2 regions of the Arthrobacter sp. MDT2-16 genome follow, and region 2 is predicted to be linked to the other one. Evidence: predicted binding sites of a transcription regulator. Region 2 holds the regulator's gene; the other holds the start of a gene.
The links. The regulator HspR, encoded in region 2, represses chaperone genes until heat shock. The targets are predictions, from matches to a motif close to AAGTTGAGTCNNNNNGACTCAACTT.

Region 1 (15,008 bases), on a different contig from region 2:
GGATCCTGACCGGTCCACGAGCTGGAAGCGGTTGAGTACGCGCCCCTTCGGGTCCCACCAGCGCTCGTTGATCGGCCAGGGCCCGGCCCACGAGTGCACGGGCCGCCGGCCGTCGTCCGGCCCGGCGCTGAAGAAGGCAGGATCGGCGCTCAGGAGTCCGCGGGAATCCACGTCCACCGGGTTGCCGCGGGAATCGACGACGGCGGCGGGCACGGGAGCGGCGTACACGGTGGCCGGGGCCGGTCCGGGAAGCCGGCCGGGCCAGGGCTGGTGGCGGTCCCTCGCCGGCACCTTGGCGGACGGCTGCCGACCGGCCGGGGCATCACCCCACGGGATGTACACGCGGCGGTCCGCCAGGAGCCGCCCTCCGGCGATCACGGCGGTGAGCACGGCGCCGTGACCCAGCATGCTCTGCACGCGGGCCAGTCCGTGGTGGATCCCTTCGTCCGGTCCCGTCCCCCACAGGCCGTCCGCGTGGTCGCCGAGGTCCTCGACGATTGCGGGGACGACGTGGACCCGGGTGATGCCCGAGGTCAGTCCGTGATCGGTCGCGTTGGTGCCCTGGAGCTGCCAGCGCACGCGGTCCACGACGTCGTCGGCGTCGAACCAGCGCGGGTGCTGCCACCGGCGCTCGGACGTCTCACCGGACTCCGTGTGCAGCGTGACGTGCAGTGCGGTACACACGAGCCCCGCCTCGCGGAGTGTGTCGACGAATTCGCCGGCCCTGGTCCGGAACGCGAAGGCGAGCTGGTCGATGCGGGCGAGGGGCGGCTCGAAATCGGCGAGGGTGTCGAGGTGGGGTGGTGGCGTGCGGGCGACGACCCTCCGGTGGTCCACCCCGCTCGCCTGGCGGTGGGCGATGGCCCCCTCGATGCCGAAGCGGTTGCGGACGTCGGAGGCTTTCAGCGCCGCGAAGTCGCCGAGGGAACGGATGCCGAGGCGCTTGAGCAGCACGGTGAGCCGGGGTTGTCCGAGGACTTCCAGGGGATAGCTCGCAAGGAACCACGCCGAGCCGCCCGGCGGGATGATCACCAGCTGCTCGACGTCGTCGTCCAGCTCGTCGGTGGCCCTGGCCGCCTGTTCGGCGGCGAACGGCCCGTCCGCGATGCCGATCCGCACGTCGGTGAGGCCGATGGCGGCGAGGGCCTGGAAGACCACGTCCGCGGCGTTGCGCTCGCTGCCGTAGTAGCGTGACGGCCCCTTGATCCTGATAGCGCACAGTCCCGGACGGAGGGCCTGGACCCCGGGCAGGATGGCCTCCACGGCCACGATCACGGGTTCGAAGGTGCGTTCGTCGAGCGACGGGTCGTAGGGGAGGGACACGAGCCCCGTGCTGCGCGCCTGGGCCTCGCGGATGCGCAGGCCCCGCTTCACGCCGTCCTGCCGCGCCGCCGGGGAACAGGCGAAGACCTCCCCGCGGTCCACGAGGACGAGGGCTGCGTCGGCGGGCAGCGCGTGCTCGCGCAGCGCCGCCGTGATGGGCCAGTCGGGGCACCAGAGCACCATGGTCCGGGTGGCCGGAGCAGCGCCCGAAGGCTGGGTGGACCCCATGGACCGGGCGGGATCGGTGGGTCGGGCGGGAAGACCGGACGTCATGAGGACTTCAGGAGCCGGGGCTCGAACAGGGTCCCGGCTGCCGGACCGGACGCATCCGGTCTGCCGTCGTCCTGTGATCCCTGTGGCAGGACCGCGCCCTGGGACGCCGTTCCCGCCGGGGCGCCGTGCAGGTCCGTGAGTTGCACATAGGCGTGGCGGAGCCGCCCCGAGGGCTGGGTAGCGGTGATCTTCATGGAGCGTGCCCTCAGGTGGCCGGTTCCCGAGCCGAGGCCCTCCCAGGCGCTCTCGGCCACGCCGATGGTCGAATCGCTCGGCTTCCAGGCACCGAGGGTGATCAGGGCCGCGCCGCGCTGGCGCAGCCTCGCCTTCAGGCGGGCTTCCTCCGTGGGGGTGAGATGGTCCGGGGAGCGGGTCAGGACGATCGAGACGACGTCCACGAGGGCTGCCGTGACGGGTAGCCACTGGGCCCCGGGATCGGGGACCAGGACGAGGCGTTCGAGGTTGATGCCGAAGGCCTGCGCCGCCTCCACGCTGAAGTCCGGCATGCCGACGACGCTGCACCACGCGCCCGTCGCGGAAGGGCCCGCGAGCATGGCCATGGCGAGGAAGGTGGAGTTCCGGACGGCGTACGAGCCGCCGGACTGGAGGCCGCCGCCGGGCAGGATCCGCGCGAGGGCCGGAACCGTGGGCAGCCGGCGGGAATCGAGCCTGCTGGCCTGCATGCCGTTGATGCGGGCCTGGAGATCCAGGGTGATCTCGGCTGCTGAAGCCCCGCGGCGGGCGGTGGAGCCCGGGTGGTGTGCGTCCCCGGAGTCGGGAGAGGGCTCATCCCATTCGAGGGAACGGCCGGCAGCTGGAGGCGTCACTCCCTAATATTCGAATAGGTGTTCTATTAAGTCAATCAGTGTCGATGGGCCGGGAATTCCTGTTCACGGTGTAGGGAGATGCACCGGTCGCCCGCCCTCGAACGGCTTTTCCGAGGCCTCAGGCGTCGGTGGACCCGCGGGCGGCATCGCGCTCCTTGACCCGTGCGGCCTCCGCGCGGACCGCGGCCTGGGTGGACCGCTCGCTGACCAGCCAGGCCGGCGGATCCTGCAGGAGTGCGGTGATCTGCTCGCTCGTCAGGGGATCGGTGACCCCGCCCCGGGCAAGCCCGCTGATGGAGATGCCGAGCTTCTGCGCGACCACGGGACGCGGGTGCGGGCCGGTGCGGCGCAGTTCGGCGAGCCACTCCGGCGGGGACTGCTGCAGTTCGTTGAACTCCGCGCGGGTCAGCTCGGTCTCCTGGAAGTCCTGGGGAGCGGCGGGCAGGTAGATGCCCAGTTTCTTGGCCGCAGTGGCGGGCTTCAGGGTCTGAGGGGTCCTCGGGGGGTTCATGGTCCCAGCTTAACGGTCACGTCCTTCCGGCACGGGGAGGCGCTACTGTGATGGGGTGTCCGCCGATCAGCCCCGAACCCTGTCCGTGGGCTTCGTGCCGGGCGTGACGCCGGGCAAGTGGGTGGCCCGCTGGCGCGAGCGGCATCCGGAGGTACCCCTCGAGCTCCACCAGCACGACGACGCCGTGGCGGCGCTCCGGGACGCCTCCGACGACGTCGTCTTCGTACGCCTTCCCGTGGACCGTACCGGACTGCACCTGATCCCCCTCTACGAGGAGCAGCCTGTGGCCGTCATGTCCCGGGAGAACGAACTCTCGCTCTACGAGGACGTGCCGCTCGGGGAACTCGAGGGGGAGGACCTGCTCGACGTCGCCGCGTGCGGCGGCCCGAAGACGGCCGTGGAGGTGGCGGCCTCGGGCGCCGGCGTCGTCGTCCTGCCGATGTCCCTCGCCCGCCTGTACGCGCGGAAGGACGCCGTGCACCGCCCCGTCCCCGGCCTGCCCGCCACGACGATCGGCATCGCCTGGCGGACGGAGGACGAGTCCGACGACGTCGAGGAGTTCATCGGGATCGTCCGGGGGCGGACGGCCCAGAGCTCGAGGCAGCCATCCCAGCGCGAGGCACCGAAGAAGAGCGCAGCGCAGAAGGCGGCGGCCAAGAAGGCCGCGGCACAGGGGAGCGGCGGGGGCAGGGCCCCCAAGGGCGCCGGGAGACCGCAGCAGGGGAAACCGGCCCGCCCCTCGGGCACGCGGGGCAAGCGGCGCTGACGGCCTCCGCGCCGGGCGGCGGTGCAGAATGGACCTGCCCTCCGGTCGCGTCGACGCGCCGGAACCGCCCGCCATCCCCTGGAGCAGCCCATGGACGCAGACGTCCTCGTCATCGGTGCAGGACTCGCCGGCCTCGTCGCCAGTAACGAGCTGGTGAGGGCGGGCAGGACGGTCGCCATCGTGGAGCAGGAGAACGCCCACAACCTCGGCGGCCAGGCGTTCTGGTCCTTCGGCGGGATCTTCCTAGTCGACACACCCATGCAGCGGCGCCTGGGCGTGAAGGACTCGTTCGACCTCGCCTGGCAGGACTGGCAGGGCTCCGCCGGCTGGGACCGGTTCGACGGCGACCTGCCGGAGGACGAGTGGGCCGCCCGGTGGGGCCGCGCGTACGTCGAGTTCGCCGCGGGTGACAAACGGCCCTGGCTCCAGGAGCAGGGCGTGAGGTTCACGCCGCTCGTCGGCTGGGCCGAACGGGGAAGCGGGACGGCGGCAGGCCACGGCAACTCCGTGCCGCGGTTCCACGTGCCGTGGGGCACGGGGACCGGGATCTCCGAGCCCTTCGCCGACAAGGCGCGGGCGGCCGCGGAGGAGGGATCGCTGACCTTCCACTTCCGCCACCGCGTGGACGGGCTCATCCTGGACGGGGACACCGTGACCGGCGTGCACGGGACGGTCCTGGCGGCCGACGACGCCGCCCGCGGCGTCTCCTCGAACCGGGAGGCCGTCGGTGGGTTCGAACTGCGGGCGCAGGCCGTGGTGATCGCCAGCGGCGGGATCGGCGGCAACCACGAACAGGTGCGTGCGTGGTGGCCCCCACGCCTCGGCACGCCGCCGTCGAGGATGATCACCGGCGTGCCGGAGCACGTGGACGGCAGGATGCTCGACATCGCAGCCGACGCCGGCGTGCGCCTGGTCAACCGGGACCGCATGTGGCACTACACCGAGGGCGTGCGGAACTGGAACCCGGTGTGGCCGCAGCACGGCATCCGGATCCTGCCCGGTCCGTCCTCGATGTGGTTCGACGCGCTCGGGCGGCGCCTGCCCGCTCCCGGCCTGCCCGGACACGACACCATCGGGACGTTGAAGATCCTCCGCACCACCCCGGACCTCGCGCAGCACGACCACTCGTGGTTCATCCTGACGCAGAAGATGATCGAGAAGGAGTTCGCCCTGTCGGGCTCGGAGCAGAACCCCGATCTCACGGACCGGGACTGGAAGCTGCTGCTCCGGAGCCGGCTGGGCAAGGGGGCGCCGCCACCGGTGGAGGCGTTCAAGGAGAACGGCGAGGACTTCGTGGTCGCCGGCACCCTGCCGGACCTCGTGGACGCGATGAACGCACTGACCGACACCCCGCTGCTGGACGCCGGGCTCATCGAACGGCAGATCCGGCAGCGTGACGCGGAGATGGACAACGCCTACTCCAAGGACGCGCAGGTCATGAGCATCCACAATTCGCGCCGTTTCCTCGGGGACCGGCTGACCCGGACCGCGCCTCCCCACAAGATCCTCGATCCCGCTGCCGGCCCGCTGATTGCCGTGAAGCTGCACGTCATCACGCGGAAGACCCTGGGTGGCATCCAGACAGACCTGACCGGCAGGGCCTTCGACGCCGCCGGCAACCCGATCCACGGGCTGTACGCCGCGGGGGAGGCCGCCGGGTTCGGCGGCGGCGGCGCGCACGGGTACAACGCCCTCGAGGGGACGTTCCTGGGCGGGTGCATCTTCTCCGGCCGCACCGTGGGGCGTTCCCTCGCGGCGCTGCTGTAGGCGCCGCGGCCCTGCAGCAGCTGCGCACCCCAGGCGCAGGGGGGCGCGCCTAGGCCTGCGCCGGCTGGCCGTTGCTGGCCATCGTGCCCCCGTCCACCGGGAGCACGACGCCGGTGATGAAGCGGGCATCGTCGCTCGCGAGGAAGGTGATGGCGGCGGCGACCTCCTCCGGCAGGCCGCCGCGGCCGAGCGCTATGCGGCCGGCGAACTCGTCGGACAGCTCGTGCGGGTCGCCGTCCTCGGTCGTGAGGTCCGTCCAGATGAAGCCCGGGGCCACGGCGTTGACGCGCACCCCGTCCTTGCCGTGGTCCAGGGCGACGGCGCGCGTGAAGTTGCTGACCCCGCCCTTGGCGGCGTTGTACGCGCTCATGCGCCAGTCGGCGGCCACGCCGGACACCGAGGAGACGTTGACGATGCACCCCCTGCTCTCCAGCAGGTACTCCAGGGCGGCCTTCGTCCCGTAGAACACGCCGGAGAGGTCGGTCTCGATGACGCGATGCCACTCCTCGACGCTCGTGTCCTGCACGGTGCCCTGCGTGATGGTGCCCGCGTTGTTCACGAGGACGTCGAGCCGCCCGTACCGCTGCACGGTCTCCTGCACCATGACGGCCACCTGACCGTAGTCCGAGGAGTCCGTGGTCACCGCCGTCGCCCGGTCCTCGGGCAGGGACGCGACGACGGCGTCGATCTTGTCCGCGACGGAATCCGTCAGGACCACCCGCGCCCCCTCGGCGACGAAGCGCCGCGCCGTCGCCTCCCCGATACCCGAACCGGCGCCCGTCACGATGACGACCTTGTCCTCGAACCGCTGCTGCATGTCCACGCCCCCTAGTCCGTTGCTTCCGACTGGAGGTCGATGAACTGCCAGGCGTCGTCGTCGAGCCCGCCGTTGCCCGGTCCGCCCGCCTCGGTGACCGCCGTCCTCACGGACTCGGGCAGGTCCTCGGCACCGTTGTGCTCCCGGAGCCACTGCTTCGCGTCGATGTCCACGCGTGTCCACCACTGCTCTACGGGGTCCATTGCCTCGCTCCTCTCGTTTCCTCCACCGTGGCATCGTGCCCGTCCATGCCGCAACAGGTGCATGCGCTCCACGGAGGAGGCAGTACCTGCTAGCGGGTGTGCAGGGCCGGCCGCCGCGCAGGAGCACGAACCGGACACGGCAAGGGAGGCACCGGCCGGTGCCTCCCTTCCCGTCAGACCCCCGTCAGATCCCCGGTCGGGCGGGGGTACAGGGCGTCAGACCGTGGCGTGATCCGTGCCGACGGGCGTGACGACCTCGGCTGTCGGCTCCATGTTCTCGGCGTCGACCATCCACGCGTACTGCTCGAGCCGGGCGATGAAGCCGTGCAGCAGGTCGGCGGTGGTGGGATCCTCCTCGTCGATCTGGTCGTGGACCTCGCGCATGGTGTTCACGGCGGCGTTCAGCATATTGACCACGAGACCCACGGTGTCCTTGGTCGAGACGAGCCCGGCGGGGAACGGCTGGATCTTGGTGCCGTCGGCGACGGCGACACTGCGGCCGTCGGGGACGGCGTGCAGGGCGCGCATGCGCTCCGCCATCTCGTCGGCGAAGGTGCGGGCGTCGTCGATGATCTCGTCCAGCTGCAGGTGGAGGTCACGGAAGTTCTTGCCGACCACGTTCCAGTGGGCCTGCTTGCCCTGCAGGTGCAGTTCGATGAGGTCGACCAGCACGGCCTGCATGTTGTCCGTCAGGGTGGGTGAAGCCTTCATGAATCCTCCAGTGCTCGATTTCCTGCTCCGGGCGGGGTTCGGACACACCGATTCCCGCCGGATGGACTCCTTTCACCCTAGACCCGCGCGTTGGTCAATTCCACCGGATCTGCATACGCTAAGGGGACTTATGGTTAGCCGTGCCGCATTCCCGATCAGGGGGTGGCAACGGCGCCGGAGTCTCTACGAGGAGGAACCTTTTGGCTTCAGTGCAGGAATCTATCGACGTAGCAGTACCGGTGAGCACGGCCTACAACCAGTGGACCCAGTTCGAGAGCTTCCCGCAGTTCATGGGGGGCGTGGAGTCCATTACGCAGACCTCGGACACCCGGACGCACTGGGTGACGAGCATCGGCGGCGTCCGGCGTGAGTTCGACGCCGAGATCACCGAGCAGCACCCGGACGAGCGTGTGGCCTGGAAGAGCACCGACGGCGAGTCCCATGCCGGCGTGGTGACCTTCCACCGCCTCGACGCGACCACCACGCGGCTCATGGTGCAGATCGACTGGCACCCCGAGACCTTCACGGAGAAGATCGGCGCCGTGGTGAACGCCGACTCCGCCCAGGTGAAGGGCGACCTCAAGAGGTTCAAGCAGTTCATCGAGAAGAGCGGCGGGGAGACCGGCGCCTGGCGCGGGAACGTCGACGCCCCGCCGACGGGTGGCGGGGACGCCATGCCGGCGAACGATGCGCTGCCGGACACGTCCACCAACGACCCCGACTCGGGCGGACCGCGCGTCGGCTGACGCGCACCCGAACGGCACTCGAGGCGGATCCCCCAGGGGGTCCGCCTCGGGTCGTCCTAGGGGATGCGGCCCACCTCGATCGAGGCGATCGCCTCGGTGGCCTGTCGGGACAGGCCCGCCGAGATGGGTGAACTCTTCGCCGCCGCGGCAGCCTCGGCCTGCCCCTCGGCACTGACGGCGTACGTGCCGAAGGCCCGGACGACGACGGCGGTCGCCTCGTTCTCGTACCGCGCACAGTAGACGTGGTAGGACACCAGGACCAGAGGGTAGACGCCCGGCGCGGTGGTGGTGCGGTCGAGGTCGAGCGCGAGATCGTACTCCTGGCGGCCGGGGACGCGGGCCGCGAGATCGACGGCGGCGGCGGCCGCCTCGGAGCTCACCGGGACGTACGTGTCCCCGACCCGGAGGGCCACGCGCCCGAGCGGGTCCCCCACGGCGGAATCGTCGGCATAGGTGACGGCCCCCACCGTGCCGGCGACCGTGGTGACTACGCCGGCGTTGCCCTTGGCGTTCTCGTTCTCCAGGTCCGCCGGCCACATCCCGTCGGGCTCCTCCGGCCAGGCCTCGGGTGCCACCGCGTGCAGGTAGTCCGTGAAATTCTCGGTGGTGCCGGAGTCGTCGGACCGGCTCACGGCCGAGATGGGCCGGGCGGGGAGTTCCACGCCGGGGTTCTGGGCCGCGATCGCGGGATCGTTCCACATCGCGATCTCCCCGCGGAACATCCGGGCCACGGTCGCGGCATCGAGGTCCAGGGCTTCGATACCGGGCAGGTTGAACGCCACGCTGATGGGGGAGACGTAGGCCGGGATGTTGAAGGCGCCACCCGGACCGCACACCTCCGTGGACTCGGCACGCTCCTCGTCGTCGAGGTAGGCGTCCGATCCGGCGAAGCCCACGGCGCCGGCCAGCAGCGCACCGCGGCCGGCTCCCGAGCCGTCAGGCGAGTACTGCACCTGCGCCCGCGGGTAGAGGGTGGCGAATCCCGAGCGCCATGCGTCCATGGCCGGTCCCTGCGCGGAGGACCCGGAGGCGGTCACCGCTCCCTGCAGGCTCGTGTCCCCGCGCTGCGCCGCTGCTTCCTGCTCGGCACCCAGAGGGTAGTCCGAGCCACAGGCCGTGAGACCGAGGACGACGGCGAGGGACAGGGACGGTACGGCACGGCTTCTCACCCCAGCCACGTTACAGGTGGCGGAGGGGTGAACCTCAGGTGGACAGCAGGTGAACCCGCTGATCCGGTCCCGGGGTCAGCTCACCCGCGCCGCAGGCGGTAGCCGTCGCCCCGGTGCACGAGCCGGCGGCCACCACCGTCGTCGAGCTGGATCCACACCACGGAGGCGTCATCGGTCCTCATGTCCAGCACGCCGCACAGTTGCGTCCCTGCCGGGTGCTGGAAGGTGATCTGCTCGCCGCGCTTGAAGCCCGACCAGTCCTGGACGTCGTCAGTGCTGACCGGGGTGAGGGGGGCATTCATGGCGGGCCTTTCGGAAGCAGTCCGGGACCTCCCACGCTAACGGGCGCTCCTGAACGTCGCATGAACGCGCGCTGAAGGTTGTGGTGTCCCTCACACCCTCCCGATCAGAGCGTGCGCCAGTCCCCGCTGGTGAGGTGCGACCCCGCCTGCGGTCCCATGAGCAGCATCCCGCCGTCCACCACGAACGAGGCGCCGTTGACATAGCTGGAGGCCCCGGAGGCCAGGAAGGCGACGACGTCGGCGATCTCCTCCGGTGCGCCCGGCCGACCCACGGGGATCCCGGGGCGGTCCATGGTGCGGGGGTCCTCGTCGGCGGAGGCGTTCATCGGGGTGTTGATCTCCCCGGGAAGGACGGCGTTCGCGGTGATGCCCCGGTCCGCGAGCTCGAGCGCGATGGTGCGGATCAGCCCGCCGAGCCCGTGCTTGGAGGCGTCGTAGGCCGCTGAACCCACGCGCGGCTGCTCCTGGTGGACGCTGGTGACCGCGATGATGCGCCCGCCCCTGCCGCCGTCGATCATGTGCCGGGCGGCGCGCTGGATGCAGACGAAGGCGCCGTCGAGGTTCGCACCCATGGTGCCGCGCCAGGTGTCCCAGTCGGTCTCCATGAACATGGTGCCGCCGTTGACGCCCGCGTTGTTGACGAAGACGTCGAGGCCACCCAGCTCCTTCGCGAGCTGGTCGACGACGTCGCCGCAGGCGGGCGCGTCGGTGGTGTCGAGCTGCGCGACGGCGGCCCGGACGCCCTTCTCGCGGACGAGGCGCGCGGTCTCCTCGGCGCCCTCCTGGTCGGAGTGCCAGGTGACGCCGACATCGCAGCCCGCCGCTGCGAGGGCGATGGCGGTGGCCCGGCCGATGCCGGAATCGGAGCCGGTGACGATTGCTTTGGTGGGGGTGAAGTCCATGCCCCCATCCTTCGTGCCCGATGTGCGCCGCCGCAAGGGGGCCGTGGACCCGGAGCACCCCCGGGCCAGGAGCCCGGGGGTGCTGGTAGGGGGATCAGGACTCGACGGCGCCCTGCGTGCCGGAGCCCTTGACGGCGCTGGACTGGACCGGCGTGGAGGCGTCGCCGCTGACGATCTCGATCTTGCGCGGCTTCGCGCGCTCGCTGACCGGGATCGCGACGCTCAGGACGCCGTTCTCGTAGCGGGCGGAGATGCCCTCGGTGTCGACGCCCTGGCCCAGACTGAGCTGGCGGAGGAACGAGCCGCTCTCGCGCTCGCGGGTCAGCCACTTGACGCCCTCGGCGCTGCGCAGCGTGCGCTCGGCGCGGATGGTCAGGAGCTGGCCGTCCACGTCGATGTCGACCGATCCGGGGTCGATGCCCGGAAGGTCCGCGGAGAGGATGTAGTGGTCCTTCTCGCGGTAGAGGTCCATCGGCATGAGGCGGAGCCCGGGACGGCTCTCCAGGAGGGCGCCGGCAACGCGGTCCAGCTCACGGAACGGATCGAATTTGGCCACGGGAAACAACTCCTTCGCATATGCCACCGGGGAGGTGGAGGATTCCTGAAGGTTGAGCATCCTTCGCTCAACTACGAAAAATGTTAGCACTCACCCTTGGAGAGTGCTAAGAATTCTCCTGTTCGCTTCCAACGAACACACCCTCATGCAGGAAGGCCCGTACCGATGCATCGGTACGGGCCTTCCTGTAGCGCTGTCTCCAGCTGATCCTCGTGCCTGCGCGGGGCCTCGATCCCCGGGCCTTCCGCGTGTGAAGCGGATGCTCTACCAGACTGAGCTACACAGGCAACTGGTTCTCCAACAGCTTAGGGCATCGGGGCGCCGCGCCAAATTCCCCGGGATGCTCCTGGCCGATCCCGGGATGTCCGGGTACGCGCTGGTCATGGCTCCGTCACCTCAGTAGCCTGAAGGAAAGCCTGCTGATCATCCGCTACCGCCGGTACGGCGACGACGAAGGGACCGCACCATGGACAACCAGGACCTGCTGCAGCGCATCCAGGCACTCGTTCAGGAGGAGCACGAGCTCCGCGAGCAGCCGCAGGACGCCGGCGCCGGCGAGGCGCACCAGGAGCATACGGCGCGCCTGAGGAAGGTGGAGGAGGACCTCGACCAGTGCTGGGACCTGCTCCGCCAGCGCCGTGCGAAGGCCGACGCCGGGGAGAACCCCGCCGACGCGGACGTACGCCCCGTCAGCCAGGTCGAGGGATACCGCCAGTAGCGACGTCAGGGCGGCGCTACCGCGGTGCCCTCCGGTCAGCCCCGGCAGGTCGCCCGCGTCAGGGCCCGCACCCGCGTCAGCGGGCCTTCCGCAGCAGCCAGGAGAGCGTCAGGGACCCGGCGCTGCGCCGGAAGCCGCTCTGCCCGGAGATCACCTCCAGCGCCGCCCAGACCGCGAGGCAGGCGGAACTCGCGAGGCGGAGCCGCTCGCGGTTGCGTTCCTCGAGCGCCATGAAGGAGGCGGCGCCGAGCAGCGCCCACCCGAGGATCGGCGCGTTCGGTTTCAGCACGACGGTCTGGCGGCCGAGGCTGTCGGTGAGGAATCCCATCATGCGCCCTTCTTCTTGGAGGTGCCGGCGGCCTTCGTGCCGCCGGCCTTCTTCTCGCGGTTCTTCTCGACGCTGCGGCGCAGGGCCTCCATGAGGTCGAGCACGTTGTCGTCGTCGTCGTCCTTGCTCACACCGAAGGTCTCCTCGGTGTCGATCGTGTCCCCCTTCTCGATCTTCGCGTCGATCAGGGTGCGCAGCTGCACCTGGTAGTCGTCACTGAAGCTCTCCGGGTCGAAATCGGTGGAGAAGGAGTCGACGAGGGCCGCGGACATCTGCTTCTCCTTCGCGGAGATGCGCACCTTCTCCTCGAGGGCGGGGAAGGAGGCCTCGCGCACCTCGTCGTCCCACAGCAGCGTCTGGAGCATGAGGACGTCCCCGCGGACACGCAGCGCGGCCAGCCGGCTCTTCTGCCGCAGGGAGAACTGCACGATCGCGGTGCGGTCCGTCTCCTCGAGCGTGCGCCGCAGCAGCACGTACGCCTTGGTCGAGGTGCTGTCCGGTTCGAGGTAGTACGAGCGGTCGAACATGACCGGATCGATCTGGTCGCTCGGCACGAACTCCACCACCTCGATCTCCCTGCTCCTCTCCACCGGCAGGGACGAGAGGTCCTCCTCGGTCAGGACCACGGTGTGCTCGCCGTCGTCGTACGCCTTGTCGATGTGTTTGAAGTCGACCACCTCGCCGCAGATCTCGCACCGCCGCTGGTAGCGGATCCGGCCGCCGTCCTCGTCGTGCACCTGGTGGAGGGGGATGTCGTGGTCCTCGGTGGCGCTGTAGACCTTGACCGGTACGTTGACCAGCCCGAACGCGACCGCACCCTTCCAGATGGCTCTCATGGGTCAAGTGAACACCAAGCAGGCTTAGCATGCCAGAGGGTCCGGGCCGCCCGCCCCTAGACTTGAGGGGTGACTTCCGAGACCGTAGAGCCCATCGTCAGCAAGACCACGAGCGACGACGGCGGCACCGTGCTGCGCCTGGAATTCCAGTTCGCGTTCCCTCCGACCGTGCTGTGGAAGCACCTGACGGACGCCGACAAGCTGAAGTACTGGTTCCCCTGCGAGATGGAGTTCGAGCCGCGCAAGGACACGGAGATCCTGTTCCGGTACGCGGACCAGAAGCCCCTGCGCGGGACCGTCCTCGAGGCCGAGCGGCCGGGCGTGCTCGCCTACACCTGGGAGCGGGACAGCCTGCGCTGGGACCTCACGCGCACGGGCGACAACGGCACGCAGCTCGTGCTGCTCCTGACCCCGGGCAGCCCCCGGCACTCGGCCACCATGGCCGCCGGCTGGCACCTGACCATCGCCGGGCTCGACGACTTCCTCAACAAGCGCAACCTCGGCCAGGACCCCTCGCTCTGGGACGTCTACGTGAACCGGTACCGCGAGCAGTTCGGGGACTGACGGGGCCGGGCGGACCCGCCCGCGGAATCTTCGCTGGACCGCCACCGGCATCCGGTCGAGACTGGGGGCATGGTTCCTCCCCGCACGGCGCGGCAGCAGACCGTCACCGTGGACGGGCGCACACTGCGTCTCTCCAACCTGGACAAGGTGCTCTACCCGGCGAGCGGGACCACCAAGGCGGACGTCCTCGCCTACTACGCGGCCGTCGCCCCGCATCTCATCCATCATGCCGGCGGGCGCCCGGCCACCCGGAAACGCTGGGTCCACGGCGTGGGGACGCCCGGGGAACCGGGCGAGATGTTCTTCCAGAAGAACATCGACGAGAACGCTCCGGCGTGGGTGCCGCGCAACGCGATCCAGCACAAGGACCACACGAACGTGTACCCGATGGTGAACGACCTCGCGACCCTCACGTGGCTCGGGCAGATCGCGGCACTCGAGATCCATGTGCCGCAGTGGCGTTTCACGGCGGACGGCGCCCGGGGCAATCCTGACCGCCTCGTGCTGGACCTCGACCCCGGTCCCGGTGCCGGGGTGGCCGACTGCGCCGCAGTGGCACTGCTCGCACGGCCCATCCTGCAGGGCATGGGACTCGAGCCGCTCCCCGTGACCAGCGGCTCCGAGGGGATCCACCTCTACTGCGCCCTCGACGGCCGCCAGACCTCCGAGCAGGTGTCCGCCGTCGCCCGCGAACTCGCCCGGGCCCTCGAGGCCGACCACCCCGACCTCGCGGTCAGCGATATGAAGAAGGCGCTGCGCTCGGGCAGGGTGCTCGTCGACTGGAGCCAGAACAACGCGAACAAGACGACCGTGAGCCCGTATTCGCTCCGCGGGCGTACCGAGCCGACCGTCGCCGCCCCGCGCACCTGGGAGGAGCTCGACGGCGGTGAGGACCTCCGGCACCTGGACTACCGGGACGTCATGCAGCGCGTCCTGGACCTCGGGGACCTCCTCGCCCCGGCGACGACGCGCACGGCCGGGAACGACGCCGGGAGCGGTGCTGCGCCGACGGACCGCCTGTCCACCTATCGGGCGATGCGCGACGCAGCGAAGACGCCCGAGCCGGTCCCGGAGGCGGTGGGGCCCTCGGGGGGCAACAGCTTCGTGATCCAGGAGCACCATGCCCGCCGTCTCCACTACGACTTCCGGCTCGAACACGAGGGCGTCCTGGTGTCATGGGCCATCCCGAAGGGTCCACCGCTGACTCCGAGCAGGAACCACCTGGCCGTGCAGACCGAGGACCACCCCCTCGAGTACGGCTCGTTCGCGGGAAGTATCCCGAAAGGGGAATACGGCGCGGGGGAGGTGTCCATCTGGGACGCGGGCACCTACGAGCTGGAGAAGTGGAGGGACGGCAAGGAAGTCATCTGCACGCTGCACGGCAGGCCGCACGGCGGCCTCGCGCAGGCCGGTACGGCCATCCGCCGCTACGCCCTCATCAACACCGGGGGTGGAGCGGGCGGCAGGAGCAACTGGCTGATCCACCTCATGAAGGACCAGCCCGCGCAGGCGCAGGACGATCCTGAGGGCGCCACCTCCGACCCTTCGGTGTCCCTGTCCGCACCCTCCCCGTCCTCCGCTCCTTCGGCGTCCTCCGCACCGGATGCGCTGGAGGAGCCGGTGCTCGCCGGCCCCCGGAGGGAGGCCGTCCGGCCCATGCTGGCCACGCTCGGCTCCGAGCAGACCATC
Region 2 (15,008 bases):
CCAACGGCCCGGCGCGGTTCGGCGTGGCGTTCCTCCGCGGCTGCGGAGGTCACCGCGGCGCCGCATCGGGCTGCCGGAGGATGACTGCATGATGGCGTACCGCGTCACTGACGGCGGACAGCGCTGTCGAGCCGTGACGCCACTGCTGCCAGTACAGCGGCACGTCCACGTGGCCGCCCGGTTCGAGGGCCTCGAAGGCCCGGCGGTCGGCCTCGCCCCTCAGCTCCAGTTCGGAGACGAGCCCCCAGCCCATGCCGAGCCGGATGGCGTCGATGAACTCCTGGGCCGCGGGGACGTAGTGGCGCGGCGGGTCGAGGGTGCGACGCGAGCGCGAGCGGAGGTACCGGTCCTGCAGGTCGTCCTTCCGGTCGAAGACGATCACGGGGGCGACGCCGAGCTGCTCCGTCGTCGCACCGTCCCGGAACCAGGTCCGGCGGAACTCCCGTGTGCACACCGGGACGTAGCGCATGATCCCGAGCGGATGGGACGAGCACCCCCGGACTGCGGCGGCGACCGACGTGATGGCGGCCGCCGCCGCACCGCTGCGGAGCAGGTCGAGCGAGTGCTCCTGGTCCTCGCGCAACACCTCGATCTGCAGCGTGCCGGCAACCGTGGCCAGGGCGGGCAGCGCCCAGGTATGGAGCGAATCGCCATTGATGACGATCGTGATGCGCCGGCGCCCGCCCTGGTCGCCCGGCTCGAGGTCCGCCGCGAGGTCCGCGGCCAGCAGGTCGAACTGCCGGGCGAAGCGGACCACGGCCTGACCGGCCTGCGTGGGGCGCAGGGGCCGTGTCCGGGTGATGACGGGACGACCGACGGCGGCCTCCAGTGCGCGGATACGCTGGCTGACCGCCGAAGGGGTGATCGCGAGGGCCGCTGCCGCTGCCTCGAAGCTTCCGGCGGCCACGATCGCGGCGAGTGCCTCCGCGTGTGCCGGGTCGACGTGCCTCATGAGCAATTCTTACCATGCTGAAGGATCATTAGCTGGCCTGAACCGGTTGCCGCCTCCTAGGTTGAGGAGGTGATCACCACCGCCGCCACCGGACTCGCTGCCGGTCTGACCCTGATCGTCGCCATCGGATCGCAGAACGCCTTCGTGCTGCGCCAGGGCCTGAGGCGTTCCCATGTGCTGCTGGTGGTGGCGGTGTGCGCCCTCTCGGACCTGGTGCTGATCCTGCTGGGGGTCGGGGGACTGGGGGCGGTCATCGAACGGGCCCCCGTGGTCCTCGAGGTGGTGCGCTGGGCAGGGGCCGCGTTCCTGGCCGGCTACGCGGTCCTGGCGGCACGGCGTGCCCTCCGGGGCGAGCACCTCGACGCCGACGGCGGACCCGCCACGATGTCGTGGCGGGCCGCGCTCGGGACGTGCCTCGCCCTGACCTGGCTCAACCCCCACGTGTACCTCGACACGGTGCTGCTGCTGGGTACGCTGGCGACCACGCACGGCGTGCCGGGCAAGTGGTGGTTCGCCGGGGGAGCCGCTCTCGGCAGCCTCGTGTGGTTCACCGCACTCGGCATCGGGGCCCGCTACCTCGCGCCGCTCTTCGCCCGTCCACGCGCCTGGCGGATCCTCGACGCGCTGATCGCCGTCGTGATGCTCCTGCTGGCCGTGATGCTCGTCCTGCGGTAGCCGACGGCGCCGCGGGTGCGCCGCCCGGCCCGGGGAGTTACCGTCACTGCATGCGGATCGTGCCGTACGGGTCGGACCATCGGGCGGAGGTGCTCGAGCTGTCGATGCGCGCCTGGGAGCCGGTGTTCCCGCTGGTCCGCGAGGCGGTGGCGCCGTTCGTGTACGGGTCCTTCTATCCGGACGGGTGGAGGGAACGCCAGTATCGTGACCTCGCGGCCGTGCTCGACGGCGAGCCCGGGAACATCGCCGTCGCCGTGGAGGGTGCGCGCGTGGTGGGCTGGGTGTGCCTGCGACTCCATCCCGAGGACAGCATGGGCGAGATCCACGTCCTGAGCGTGGACCCGGAGTTCCAGCGGCGGGGCGTGGCCCGCGACCTCATGGATCATGCCTTCGCCAGGAGCCGGGAGGCCGGCATGCGCATGGTCCTCGTGGAGACCGGCGACGATCCGGGCCATGAACCGGCCCGCCGGGCGTACGAGGCGGCAGGCTTCGAGCGGTGGCCCGTTGCCCGCTACTTCAAGGACCTCTCCGGTTAGGGGACAGGGAAGGCGTCGCTCTCCTCCGGAGCGACGGTCCCGGGCCCGCTCGATGCGTAGGACTCTTCCCGCCGGTGGCGGAGGTGCTCGGCGACTACTCCTCGGTGTTGGCGCGTTCCTCGATCCAGTCCGTCGCCGCGTCCGAGAGGAACATGCCGTCGGGGCCGCGCTCACCCATCCACCAGGAGTCGGCGGCCACGAGGCCGCCCGCGCTGCTGATGTCCGCCACCACCTCGGGGGTCAGCGCCTCACCGTTGTGGGCGGTCAGCCAGTCCCGGGTCTGCGGCATGACGCCGTTCCACCACTGTTCGAGGTCCATGCCGGACAGTATGGCACCCTCCTTCCATTCCTGGATGATGCGCGGGGACGCATGGATGCACAGCATCCGCAGCGGGCCGTCGCCGTCGTTCGTGAAGCCGTGCCATTCGCCGGCCGGTGCCACGACGGTGTCGCCCGCCACTCCCGAGAGCCCTGCCGTCCCGACCGTGAAGCGCACGTGCCCCTCGAGGACCACCCACGTCTCGACGTACGGGTGCCGGTGCAGGGCGACGGTGTCACCGGGGTCGTTGTCCACCGCGAAGTAGGAGACGGCGGAGCCGTGCGCCTCGCCCTCGAAGCGGCGTGTCCTGCTGCCGGTGAGTGCGAGTTCCGCCGCGGGGATCGCACGAGCCGCGGGTGAGGCGCCGGTGGTCCTGGTCGTGTCGGGGTGCATGGGTGCCTCCTGGGTCGCTGGGATGCAGGGTGGACGGCGCAGGGGCTTCTTTCTCATCGCGCGTGCGGGCATCATTGTGCCTCTTGCTATAGTGTGCAACGCACACTATAGTTCCAGGCATGGCCCTCGATGACGACCGAACTGCCGGACACCTGCAGGAGCTGCGGCGCGGGACGGTCGTCCTGGCCTGCCTCACCCGGCTGCGCACCCCCGACTACGGGTACGCGCTCCTCGAAGCGCTCGAAGGCCTGGACATCCAGGTCGACGCGAACACGCTCTATCCACTCCTGCGGCGCCTCGAGAAGCAGGGCCTGCTGACGAGCGAGTGGAACACCGCCGAGTCCCGTCCCCGCAAGTTCTACCGGACGAGCCCGGCCGGCGACGACCTCGCCGCCACCCTCTCCGCCGACTGGGATCGGCTGACCGCATCGCTGCACCGCCTCGCTGAAGGGGAACTGCCATGACAACGTTGACCGATCGCTACGTCTGGGCCGTCGTCCGCACCGTGCCCGATACCCACCGCGCCGATATCGAGCCCGAGATCAGGGAGATGATCGGTGGCGCGGTCGACGCCCGCCTCGCCGCCGGTGAGGAGCCCGCCGCCGCGGAGCGCTCGGCGCTGCTCCAGCTGGGGGACCCGGAGCGCCTCGCGGCCGACTACGTGGACCGGCCCCTCACGCTGATCGGGCCGCGCTACTACCTCGACTGGCTCCGGCTCCTGAGGACGCTCCTCGCCGTCGTCGTCCCCATCTCCACCGCCGCGGTGTTCCTCGTGCAGTTCCTGAGCCAGGGTGAGGTCGGTGCGGCGATCGGCGGCGCTGTCACGACGGCGCTGAACGTCACGGTGCACATCGGGTTCTGGAGCACGCTCGTGTTCGTCATCCTGGAGCGGACGGGGGTCCCCGACACGGGGCTGGGGTGGTCCCCCGACACCCTCCCCGTCCTGCCCGACCGCTCGCGCCATGCGCGCCTGCCCGAGCTCGTCGCGTCACTGGTGTTCCTCGCCGTCTTCGCCGGCGCCATCCTCTGGCAGCAGGTCCGCTCCGTGGTCAACGCCGACGACGGCAGCGCGATCCCCCTGCTCGACCCGGCACTGTGGTCCTTCTGGCTCCCGTGGTTCCTGGGGCTGATCGTCCTCGAGGCGGGTTTCGCGGTCTGGCTGTACCTGCGGGACTGGTCCTGGCCGGCCGCCGTCGTGAACCTCGCCCTCGCCCTCGCCTTCGCGGTGCCCGCGGTCCTCCTGTGGTCCGGTGGAAGGCTGCTCAACCCGGCCTTCGTCGACGCCGTCGGATGGGGTCCCGCGGTCGCGACGGGGGGCGGCTGGACGGTCGGCTCCATCGTGACCGCGGTCGTGGTCCTCATCACCGCCTGGGACGTGGTGGACGGGTTCCTGAAGGCGCGGCGTGCGTCCGCCCCGGGAGCCCGGCAGCCCGTCCTCGTGGGCCGCTGACCCTGCCCGGGCACGCTCCGCCCGGGCGACGCGCGTACCGTGGTCTGATGGCAGCCACCGAGCCCCGTCAGCAGCACATCGTGAACACCCTCGTGGAAGCGCACCAGGACCTCATGGTCGCCGACCCCCTCGCCTTCCGGGCGCGGTTCCGGAAGATGGCGGCGGACCCCTACGCCTTCTACCGCGGCAGCGCGTCGCTGTTCTACACCGACATGGCAGGGCTCGACGACAGGTGGGCGGACGGGCGCACGGGTCGCGTGTGGATCCACGGCGACCTGCACGCCGAGAACTTCGGCACCTACATGAGCAACGAGGGACGGCTCACGTTCGACGTCAACGACTTCGACGAGGCGTACGTGGGCCACTTCTCCTGGGACCTGCGCCGGTTCGTTGCGTCGCTGACGCTGCTGTGCTGGCAGAAGGCGCTGCCGTCGCGGGCGGTGCGCGACCTGTCCCGCACCTACCTCGAGGCGTACCTGGGCCGGGTCGGGGACTACGTGGACGACGAGCAGTCGGCCTTCGCCTTCGGGCTGGACAACACCGAGGGCACCATCCACCGGGTCCTGCAGCAGGCCCGCGCCGCGCGGCGGACGCGCCTGCTCGACTCCCTCACGCTGATCGAGGACGACGAGCGCCAGTTCCGCGACGACGGATCGATTCGGGTGCTGGGAGGCGAGGAGTCCGCGGAGGTGTCGGACGCGTTCGAGCGCTACCTCGCCACCATCCCTGACGGCGAGCGCTCCCGCCGTCGCGTGTTCTACCGGGTCAAGGGGATCGTGGGGAAGAAGGGCTTCGGGATCGGCAGTGCGGGGCTGCCCACCTACAACGTGCTGATCGAGGGCTTCGACGAGGCGCAGGAGAACGACATCATCCTCACGATGAAGCAGTCGAACATCGCCGCGCCCAGCCGGATCGTGGACGACGAGCGCGTCCGCGGTTTCTTCCACGACGACGGGCACCGCGCCGTCGTGAGCCAGCGCTCGCTGCAGACCCACACGGACCCGTTCCTCGGCTACACCTCGATCCGTGGGGTCTCCTTCGTGGTGTCGGAACTGTCCCCCTACAAGCGGGATCTCTCCTGGGAGGACCTCACGGAACCCGAGCAGATGGTGCCCGTGCTCGAAGCGCTCGGGCAGGCCACCGCGAAGATCCACTGCTCGACCGACGAGGACAGCGACCACGACCTCGTGCCGTTCCGCACGGAGACCGCGATCCTCGCCGCCGTCGGTGACGCGCGCGAGGAGTTCATCGCAGACCTGGTGGGATTCGGCGAGGCCTACGCCGAGACGGTGCGGCAGGATCATGCCCTCTTCGTCGACGCTTTCCGCGAAGGACTCATCACCGCCGTACCGGCGGCATAGTGCAAGTTGAGTCCTCCTGGCTCAACTTCGTTTTGATCTCCGGCTGTGCAGGACTATAGTTGAGTGCAGAACGCTCAATCCACGCGCCCGGCGGATGAGCGCCTCGCAAATCCCGGGCAGTCGAAAGGAACTTGCATGTCACGTGCAGTAGGTATTGACCTCGGAACCACCAACTCGGTCGTCTCGGTCCTCGAGGGTGGCGAGCCCACCGTCATCGCCAACGCCGAGGGCGCGCGCACCACGCCGTCGATCGTCGCCTTCTCCAAGGCCGGCGAGGTCCTGGTCGGCGAGATCGCCAAGCGCCAGGCCGTCAACAACATCGACCGCACCATCTCCTCGGTCAAGCGCCACATGGGCACCGACTGGAGCGTCGACATCGATGCGAAGAAGTACACCCCGCAGGAGATCTCGGCGCGCATCCTCCAGAAGCTCAAGACGGATGCCGAGAGCTACCTCGGCGAGAAGGTCACCGACGCCGTGATCACCGTCCCCGCCTACTTCAACGACGCCGAGCGGCAGGCCACCAAGGAGGCCGGCGAGATCGCGGGCCTCAAGGTGCTGCGCATCGTCAACGAGCCCACCGCCGCGGCCCTCGCCTACGGTCTGGACAAGGGCAAGGAGGACGAGCTCATCCTCGTGTTCGACCTCGGCGGCGGCACGTTCGACGTCTCCCTCCTCGAGGTCGGCAAGGACGAGGACGCGTTCTCCACCATCCAAGTCCGCTCCACGTCCGGTGACAACCGCCTCGGCGGCGACGACTGGGACCAGCGCGTCGTCGACTACCTGCTCTCGCAGGCCAAGGCCAAGGGCGCCGATCTCTCCAAGGACAAGATCGCGCTGCAGCGCCTCAAGGAGGCCGCAGAGCAGGCCAAGAAGGAACTGTCCTCGGCGACGTCCACCAACATCTCGCTGCAGTACCTCTCGGTCACCGCGGACGGCCCCGTCCACCTCGACGAGCACCTGTCGCGTGCCAAGTTCCAGGACCTGACCAAGGACCTGCTGGACCGCACCAAGAAGCCGTTCCAGGACGTCATCGCCGAGGCCGGCATCAAGGTCTCCGACATCGACCACATCGTCCTCGTCGGCGGATCCACCCGCATGCCCGCGGTCAGCGAACTCGTGAAGGAGCTCGCCGGTGGCAAGGAGCCCAACAAGGGCGTCAACCCGGACGAGGTCGTGGCCGTCGGTGCCGCACTGCAGGCCGGCGTGCTGAAGGGGGAGCGCAAGGACGTCCTGCTGATCGACGTCACCCCGCTGTCCCTCGGCATCGAGACCAAGGGCGGCATGATGACCAAGCTCATCGAGCGCAACACGGCCATCCCGACCAAGCGCAGCGAGACCTTCACCACCGCTGACGACAACCAGCCGTCCGTGGCCATCCAGGTCTTCCAGGGCGAGCGCGAGTTCACCCGGGACAACAAGCCGCTCGGCACGTTCGAGCTGACCGGCATCGCGCCGGCACCGCGCGGCGTCCCGCAGGTCGAGGTCACCTTCGACATCGACGCCAACGGCATCGTGCACGTGTCCGCCAAGGACAAGGGCACGGGCACCGAGCAGTCGATGACCATCACGGGCGGTTCGTCGCTGTCCAAGGAGGACATCGACCGCATGGTGCGCGAGGCCGAGGAGCACGCAGCCGAGGACAAGCAGCGCCGCGAGGCCGCCGACACCCGCAACGGTGCCGAGCAGCTCGCCTACTCGGTGGACAAGCTCATCGCCGACAACTCGGACAAGCTGCCCGAGGACGTCCGCACCGAGGTCCAGGCCGACGTCGACGCCCTGAAGAAGACGCTGGAGTCGCAGGACAACGACGCCGAGGTGAAGTCGGCCTTCGAGAAGCTGCAGTCCTCGCAGTCCAGGCTCGGCGAAGCGATCTACGCCTCCGCCCAGCAGGACGCAGGCTCCGCAGCCGGCGCACCCGCCGACGACCAGCCGGCCTCCGCAGGCGCCGACGAGGACATCGTCGACGCCGAGGTGGTCGACGAAGACACCAACGAGAAGAAGTAGCCATGCCGCACCACGGAAACGAAGAAGAGCACGAGTCCGAGCCGATCGTCCCTGAGACGGGCGAAGTCCGTGGGCAGCAGAACGACGCCGGTACTCCGGCCGCGGAGGAATCCGCGGCCGGAGTGCAGGCAGGTCCCGCCGGCGACAGCACGGAGGGCGACGCCCTGGCCCAGGCCGAGGCGATCCTGAACGAGGCCGGCGCCGACGGGGCGAGCAATCCCGCCGTGGACGTCGTCGCGGAGCTCCGCAACGACCTGCTCCGCCTGCAGGCCGAGTACGTGAACTACCGGCGCCGTGTTGAACGCGACCGGGATGTCGCACGCGACCAGGCCGTCATCGGCGTCATCAACACGCTGATGCCCGTCCTCGACGACATCGACGCCGCGCGCCAGCACGGCGACCTCGCCGAGGGACCCTTCGCGGCAATCGCGGGCAAGCTCGAGAACGCCCTCCGGACGTACGAGCTCACCCGGATCGACGAGGTCGGCGTCGCCTTCGACCCGAACATCCACGAAGCGCTCATGCAGCAGCCGAGTGCGGACGTCCAGGCTGATAGCGTCAGCCAGATCCTCCGCGCGGGCTACCGCAAGGGCGAGCGCGTCCTCCGGGCCGCGCAGGTCATCGTAGCGGTGCCTGAGTAGTTCTTACCGCGCTGCGCGGATGCCGAACGGCGGCGACGAAATTTCCCGGCTCGCTAGAGCTCGCTGGGAGATATTGAAGCCGCCTTCCTCGGCACTCCGCGCAGCGCTCCCGGGTTGTGTGATTCCTTCGGGATCGTGCAACCCGGCCCCACGTTTCAGTAGTACCTAGGAAAGGAGACGCCCGTTGGCCAGTCAGGATTGGGTGGACAAGGATTTCTACAAGATCCTGGGTGTTTCCAAGGACGCGTCCGACACCGACATCAAGAAGGCGTACCGGAAGCTCGCCCGCAAGTACCACCCCGACCAGAACCAGGGTGATGCCGCGTCCGAGAAGACGTTCAAGGACGTCTCGGAGGCCTACTCCGTGCTGTCCGACGCCGAGCAGCGCCAGCAGTACGACGCCATCCGCGCGATGGGCGGGGGAGCGCGCTTCTCCGCCGGCGGTGCCGGTGGAAGTGCCGGCGGCGGTGCGGGGTTCGAGGACATCTTCGGGAACCTCTTCGGCCAGGGGGCCGGGACCCGTCAGCGCACCGGCTTCTCCAACAGCGACCTTCCCCCCGAGTTCGCCGACCTGTTCGGCGGCGGTGGCAACGGATTCCCGGGCGGCTTCCAGTCCACGCGCCCCCAGAAGGGCGCCGACCGCACGGCCAGCACGTCCATCTCCTTCGCGGGCTCCATCAACGGGACCACCATCGGCCTGCGTGAACCCTCGGGCGAGCAGATCGACGTCCGCATCCCGGCCGGTATCCGCGACGGACAGAAGGTCCGGGTGAAGGGCAAGGGGCAGCCGGGGCAGAGCGGCCCCGGCGACCTCATGGTCACCGTCGCCGTGAAGGAGCATCCGCTGTTCAAGCGCGACGGCGACAACATCCGCGTGCACGTCCCCGTCAGCTTCCCCGAGGCGTCCCTCGGCGCCGAGATCGACGTCCCGACCCTCACCGGTGAGTTGGTGAAGATGAGGATCCCCGCCGGGACGCCGTCGGGCAGGACCCTGCGCCTCAAGGGCAGGGGCGTGAAGACCGCCAAGGCCACGGGGGACCTGCTCGTCACCGTCGACGTCGTCGTCCCGCAGAATCTGTCCAAGGAGGCCGAGGCCGCCGTCGAGGCCTTCCGGGCTGCTACGCGGGACGCGGATCCGCGGGCGGGCCTCGCCGCGAAGGCGCGCCTGTAAAGAGTACATTTGAGCGACCGCCGGGAGCCCCGGCGACGGAAGGAGGCCCGCCATGGACTACACGCTGCCGATCTATGTGATCTCCGTGGCCGCCGAACTCGCCGACATGCACCCGCAGACCCTGCGCCAGTACGACCGGCTGGGCCTCGTGACGCCCAGCCGGGCACCCGGAAGGGCCAGGCGCTACTCGCAGAAGGACGTCGGGACGCTGCGCGAGATCCAGCGCCTGTCGCAGGAGGGGGTGTCCCTCGAGGGCATCCGGCGCATCCTCGAACTCGAGAACCAGGTATCCGCACTGCAGGCGCGCGTCACGGAGCTGTCCTCCGAGCTGGCGTCCCGCCGCTTCCACGCCGAATCGAGCCGGGTCTTCGCCGCCGGGCTGGCGGGCGACGTCGTCACACTGGCCCGCGGCCAGCGCCCCCGCCCGCGCAGCCAGGCGCTCGTGGTGTGGCGCCCCGACACGGCGCGGACGGCGAACTAGCCACCGCCGGTGAGCGGTCGCCCGCGGCCGCGCACGGCCGCGGGTGGAATATGTCGGAGGACGCGGGCAGACTAAGGAGATGGAATACCTCGTGGGGTTGCACGATGCTTGATCTCTTCGTCCAGGCGCTCGTCGTCGGCGCCGGGGTCCTCACCGCCGTCGGCGCGGGGACCGGCGTGGCCGGGTGGCTCGTGGTCCGCAAGGTCAAGCGCTCCCGCATCATCGAGCGCACGAGGGACCGCGGCGTGCTGGCGGCCCGCGCTTATGCGCCGGACCGGCTGACGCGGGAACCCGCGCGGCTCATCGGTGACCTGACGCGGTCCTCGCGTGCCACGCACCTCGCCCTCGCCGAAGCGACGGCGCAGCGACGCCCCGTGGGGGACCTCCCCCGGGCGGCCGCTGAGATCGACCAGGCCGCGGCCTCCCTGGAGACCCTGCTGCGTGCTGCCGACCGTGAGCCGAACCGGGCACTGAAGCAGGAGTGGACCGCGGATCTCGCCGCGCAGGCGCGGGCGCTCGACGAGCTGTCCGCCGACCTGCGCCGCAGCCTGCTGCAGACCTCGCGGTCCATCGACACGCTGCAGCTCGAGCAGGCCACCAGCCGCCTCCGCACCGAGATCTCCGCCATGGCCACCTGGCGGGACAGCTACGGGAACCGGCAGACCTGGTGACGGGTCAGTCCAGGTAGCCGCAACCAACCATCACCCCGGGGGTCCAGAGTGTCGATCAAACGCCGCATCACGCGGATCGTGCAGGCCAACCGCTCCGCGGCGGAGGAGTCCAAGCAGGATCCCCGGATCCAGGCGCAGAGCGCCCAGCAGGCGCAGCGCAACCTCCTCGACCAGGCGCGCCGGGGGGCAGCGGACGTCGCGGCGCACCACCACCGGGTGGGCCTGGCCGCGAACGAGGCCGCCGACTACGTCAACCGGGTCGAGGCCGCTGCCGCAGCCGCGGTGCAGCGCGGGGACGACGACGCCGCCCGGGCCGCGATCCGCGAATCGATGACGGCGCGGCGTCGCCTCGAGACCCTCACCCGGCAGTTGCACGAGGCGGAGCAGCAGGCACGCCGGCTCCACGACGACGTGCAGCGGCTGGAACAGCGCGTGCAGCAGAACGCCATGGAGTACGACGCCATGCTGGCCCGCCGCGCGGCGGCCCAGGCTGCGATCGGTGTGCATGACGCACTGGCGTCGTCCTCGCGGGAGGCGGCCGCGATGGACGCGGCGCGGCGCAACGCCGAACTCGAGGTGCGGCGCTTCGAGGCGCAGGCCCAGGCCCGTGAGGAACTGTCCTGGACGGACCCGTCGTCACCGCGCCTGCAGCAGGCCTTCGAGGAACTCGAGGCGGAGGCCGCCGCCCAGCAGGAGCTCGAGGAGCTCAAGCGGAGGAACGGCCGAGGCTATCCTCCAGTGCAACGCTGAGCGCCTGCCGGACGGCGGCATCGACGTCCTCCGGCTGCCTGAGCCGGAGGCGCCAGGCGAACGGTTCGTTCGTGCGGATCGGCTCGAGCCCGGGCAGTCCGGGGATCGCGAGCCGGAAGACCAGGTCCACGGCGGTCCTGGTGGGCGTGAGCTGCGCGAACTTCCGTCGCGACGACTGCAGGGACACGTAGGTCTTGCGCAGCTGGATGGTGACCTCCGGTGTCGCGGTGGCCCAGGATACGATGCTGTCAGCGATGGGCCTGAGGGCCGGACGGTTCGCGTACTGGGCGGCGTAGAGCTCCTCCGCCGACCGCTCGAAGAACTCCGGCAGTCCGAAGACCTCCCAGTCGACGCTCATCAGGTTGTATCCGGTGACTCCCTGTTCCTTCAGCCAGTGCGAGAGATCCTCCCGCGTGCCGATCCCCGCAGTACGCGCCTCCGCAGCCCAATCCGCCGGTGTCCGTCCGGTGGTGCGGAGCAGCCGCGCGGCGTTGGCGTGCACCATCGACTGCCAGCTCTGCATCTCGCCCATGGCCACACTGTAGCGTTCCGGTGCCGTCCCGCCGGGCGCGAAGGGAAGGACGCCGAAGGCCGTTGCTACACTCTGCCCATGACCGAGCTGAGCGGTGCCCACGTCCTCGTCGTCGGTGCGACGGGAGTCCTCGGGGCCGAGCTGTCCCGCCAGCTCGTGGCCCAGGGCGCCCAGCTCACGCTCTCGGGCCGTTCCGACGACAGACTGGCGGCGCTCGCGGACGAACTCGGCGATGCCGTCCTGGGCCGCGCCGCTGCCGATCTCGGCAGACCCACGGGCCCGGCGGACATCGCCGCTGCCATCTACGGGCGCGAACTGAGCGGGCTGGTGTTCGCCTCCGGCGTCGTGGCGTTCGGTCCCGCCGTCGAGGTGGACGACGACACCCTCGACGAACTCGTGCTCGTGAACCTGCTCGGCTACATGCGGCTCGTGCGCGAGATCGCGCCCCGGCTCGCGCGGGACTCGTTCATCGCGCAGATCAGCGCCGTCGTCGCCGAGAGCCCGACGGCGGGCATGGCCGCGTACTCCGCGACGAAGGCGGGACTGAGCGCCTACGGGAAGGCGCTGACACTGGAGCTGCGCAGGCAGGGGGTGCGGGTGCTCGACGCCCGCCCGCCCCACACCGAGACCGGGCTGGCTAGCCGGCCCATCGCAGGGGAGGCGCCGAGGCTGCCGCAGGGCAAGGATCCGGTGGCTGTCGCCGCACGCATCGTGACGGCCATCCGGGACGGCGAGCGCGACCTGCCGTCGTCGGCATTCTGAGCAGGGGCCCGGCGGGCACAGCCATCCATCGGAGGTGACCATGGCGGACGGACCCGAGCCCTTCGAACTCCACGAGTCGGGAGCGTTCCTGCACGGGACGAAGGCGGACCTCGCCGGGGACCTCCAGCGCCGGGGCCTGGCCGTCATCGACGACTGAACCGACGGCGCCTCGCCTCTCACTCCACCCGCACCCTCACCCGGATCGGCGCGGCGGCAGCGGTGCTCGCCGCGCACGCGAGAGCCGCCACCGCGAAGGCGAGCGTCGCGCCGCCCTGCTGGAGCAGGAATCCGGTGAGGGGTGCGCCGGCCGCCTGCCCCAGCACGAGGGAGGTGAACAGCAGCGACGTGCCCGCAGCGCTGCCCGCGTCGGTGGTGGAGGCCCACAGGATGAGCACGGAGGTCGCCGCCGTGTAGGCCAGTCCGAACAGGGCGGAGGCCGCGTAGGCCAGGAGCAGGGAGTCCGGTACCGTCCCGAGGAGTGCGGTGGCCGCCGCCGTCGCCAGGGTGGTCAGCGACCAGGCGGCTGGGACGGAGCGGCCGGCGAGCCAACGCGACACCAGGGTGGCGCCGGCGCCCCCGAGCCCCAGCGCTATCCAGGCGCCGGCCGACAACCCCTCGCTCATACCGCCCGACTGCTCGAGCGTGGACCGGCCGTACACCCACACGGCGGCGCACCCGATCCCGAAGACGAAGGCCCCACACAGCGGCCGGGCCAGCCCGCGCCTGCTCGATCGTGCGACGAGGGACGGAGCGGGCCGAGGTGGTGCAGCCGGTGCGACGGCGCTTCCGTCGAGCCGCAGGACGGCGAGCATGGACGTCACGGCGAGCACTGCCACGAGCGCCCATGCCAGGCGCCACGCCTCACCGAGCACCAGGGACAGGGCGCCCGCCAGGACCACGCCGAAGCCCGTCCCCGAATTGACCACCGATTGCAGGCGCCCGCGGGCCTCCGGTGCGGTGTTCCGCTGCACCAGCTCCACCAGGGCGGGGGACGCGAAGCCTGCTCCGGTGCCGGCGAGCAGGACCCCTGCGGCGAAGATCGGGGTGGTCTGGGCGCCGGCGATGCCGATGCTGCCGAGAGCCGCCGAGAGGCCCGCGAGCAGCGTCACCGCCCGCGGATGACCCTGGGCGAAGCGGAAGCCGATCCCGGCGGAGACGCAGTAGAGGACCGACGCACCCGCGGCCAGCAGGCCGCTCACCGCGGGCGGCAGCGGGAACGACGCCGAGAAGGCGGGCAGGAACAGTCCGTAGCCAAGCCGGGCCAGACCGTAGGTGACCGCGATGAGCGAGACCGCGGATGCGGCGAAGAGGAGGTCCCGACGGGACGTGGCGAACTGTAACGATCGTTTCATTGAAACGAACGTTATACCCTTGTTCCATGGCACGACAACCGACAGCGCGGGATCGACTCCTCGATGCGGCAGAGGACCTGGCCGCGACGCGGGGTGTCACCGCCACCCCCGTGGATGCGATTCTCGAGCGCGCCCAGGTGTCACCGGCGACGCTGTACGCGCACTTCGGCAACAAGGAGGGGCTGATCACCCACGCCCTGCAGCGCAGGCTGTCCCGGTGGGACACGACCTGGCAGGAGTGCGTCGACGAGGCGCCCACCCCCGAGGAGAAGGTGCTCGCGCTCTTCGCAGCCCTCGCACGGTATCGGCAGGGGGTCACACCTTCCCGGTGGTGCGTGTTCCTCGGGGTCACCGCGGAGACCCCGCACCCGGGTCCCGACCTCGAGGCCACCCTGGGCGACGACACCCGGCTGTTGCTGGGGCGGCTCGAAGACCTGGCGGCTCCCCTCGTCGGCGCCGACGGAGCCGCGCTCCTGGCACGCCACCTCGTCCTGATCTACACCGGGGTCCTCGGGATGATCCTGCGTGGGACGGACGTGGACACCGCCACCACCGAAGGGCGGCGCATCGCGAGCATCACCCTGCAGTCCTTCACCGGAGCGCCGGCGGCGGCTTCCTGAGCCCACCGGGACCGGTGCCCGGTCACGCGAAGTCCTGGACCTTCCTCCACCCGGGATCGAGCGAGTGCCGGGCGGTGACGGGACGCCGGTCGCGAGCGGCGGCGTCGAGCACGTCACGCCCGTTCTGGTCCTCCGAGTCGGAGTAGAAGTGGAGGGTCCTGACGCCCCTGGAGGTCTCGGCGGCGACGAGCATCCCACGGTGACCGAGGGACCGCACGAGGGTGTCCTCGAGATCGTCGAGGACACCGAGCGCCGCCGGCAGGGGCAGGCCCTGCCCGTCGGCCTCGAAGGGGACCCGCAGCGCCGTGTGGAGATCGAAGCGCGGATGGTCGATC

Region 1: a site for HspR is predicted at 10,923-10,947, ahead of ACX80N_RS13945 (Hsp20/alpha crystallin family protein). Genes of this name have one in related genera too.

What each region holds. Positions count from the first base shown of each region.
Region 1 covers NZ_JBTNDP010000008.1:29,818-44,825, reverse strand. Annotated here, with positions in the region: gene ACX80N_RS14005 (DNA polymerase Y family protein) at 1-1,596, opposite strand, end outside; gene ACX80N_RS14000 (hypothetical protein) at 1,593-2,423, opposite strand; gene ACX80N_RS13995 (DUF5997 family protein) at 2,542-2,934, opposite strand; gene ACX80N_RS13990 (LysR family substrate-binding domain-containing protein) at 2,990-3,700, shown strand; gene ACX80N_RS13985 (FAD-binding dehydrogenase) at 3,791-5,467, shown strand; gene budC (meso-2,3-butanediol dehydrogenase) at 5,517-6,284, opposite strand; gene ACX80N_RS13975 (hypothetical protein) at 6,296-6,487, opposite strand; gene ACX80N_RS13970 (Dps family protein) at 6,704-7,198, opposite strand; gene ACX80N_RS13965 (SRPBCC family protein) at 7,408-7,944, shown strand; gene pstS (phosphate ABC transporter substrate-binding protein PstS) at 8,001-9,113, opposite strand; gene ACX80N_RS13955 (hypothetical protein) at 9,194-9,415, opposite strand; gene ACX80N_RS13950 (SDR family oxidoreductase) at 9,520-10,317, opposite strand; gene ACX80N_RS13945 (Hsp20/alpha crystallin family protein) at 10,412-10,873, opposite strand; tRNA gene ACX80N_RS13940 (tRNA-Val) at 11,087-11,160, opposite strand; gene ACX80N_RS13935 (DUF2630 family protein) at 11,340-11,591, shown strand; gene ACX80N_RS13930 (hypothetical protein) at 11,668-11,922, opposite strand; gene ku (non-homologous end joining protein Ku) at 11,919-12,755, opposite strand; gene ACX80N_RS13920 (SRPBCC domain-containing protein) at 12,825-13,319, shown strand; gene ACX80N_RS13915 (ATP-dependent DNA ligase) at 13,389-15,008, shown strand, end outside.
Region 2 covers NZ_JBTNDP010000001.1:512,431-527,438, reverse strand. Annotated here, with positions in the region: gene ACX80N_RS02545 (ArgP/LysG family DNA-binding transcriptional regulator) at 50-952, opposite strand; gene ACX80N_RS02540 (LysE/ArgO family amino acid transporter) at 1,022-1,627, shown strand; gene ACX80N_RS02535 (GNAT family N-acetyltransferase) at 1,678-2,163, shown strand; gene ACX80N_RS02530 (cupin domain-containing protein) at 2,258-2,875, opposite strand; gene ACX80N_RS02525 (PadR family transcriptional regulator) at 2,995-3,339, shown strand; gene ACX80N_RS02520 (permease prefix domain 1-containing protein) at 3,336-4,325, shown strand; gene ACX80N_RS02515 (DUF2252 domain-containing protein) at 4,373-5,686, shown strand; gene dnaK (molecular chaperone DnaK) at 5,822-7,693, shown strand; gene ACX80N_RS02505 (nucleotide exchange factor GrpE) at 7,696-8,334, shown strand; gene ACX80N_RS02500 (DnaJ C-terminal domain-containing protein) at 8,519-9,505, shown strand; gene ACX80N_RS02495 (heat shock protein transcriptional repressor HspR) at 9,558-9,986, shown strand; gene ACX80N_RS02490 (hypothetical protein) at 10,091-10,657, shown strand; gene ACX80N_RS02485 (PspA/IM30 family protein) at 10,706-11,407, shown strand; gene ACX80N_RS02480 (DUF5655 domain-containing protein) at 11,364-11,939, opposite strand; gene ACX80N_RS02475 (SDR family NAD(P)-dependent oxidoreductase) at 12,018-12,701, shown strand; gene ACX80N_RS02470 (MFS transporter) at 12,878-14,053, opposite strand; gene ACX80N_RS02465 (TetR/AcrR family transcriptional regulator) at 14,080-14,673, shown strand; gene ACX80N_RS02460 (DUF695 domain-containing protein) at 14,696-15,008, opposite strand, start outside.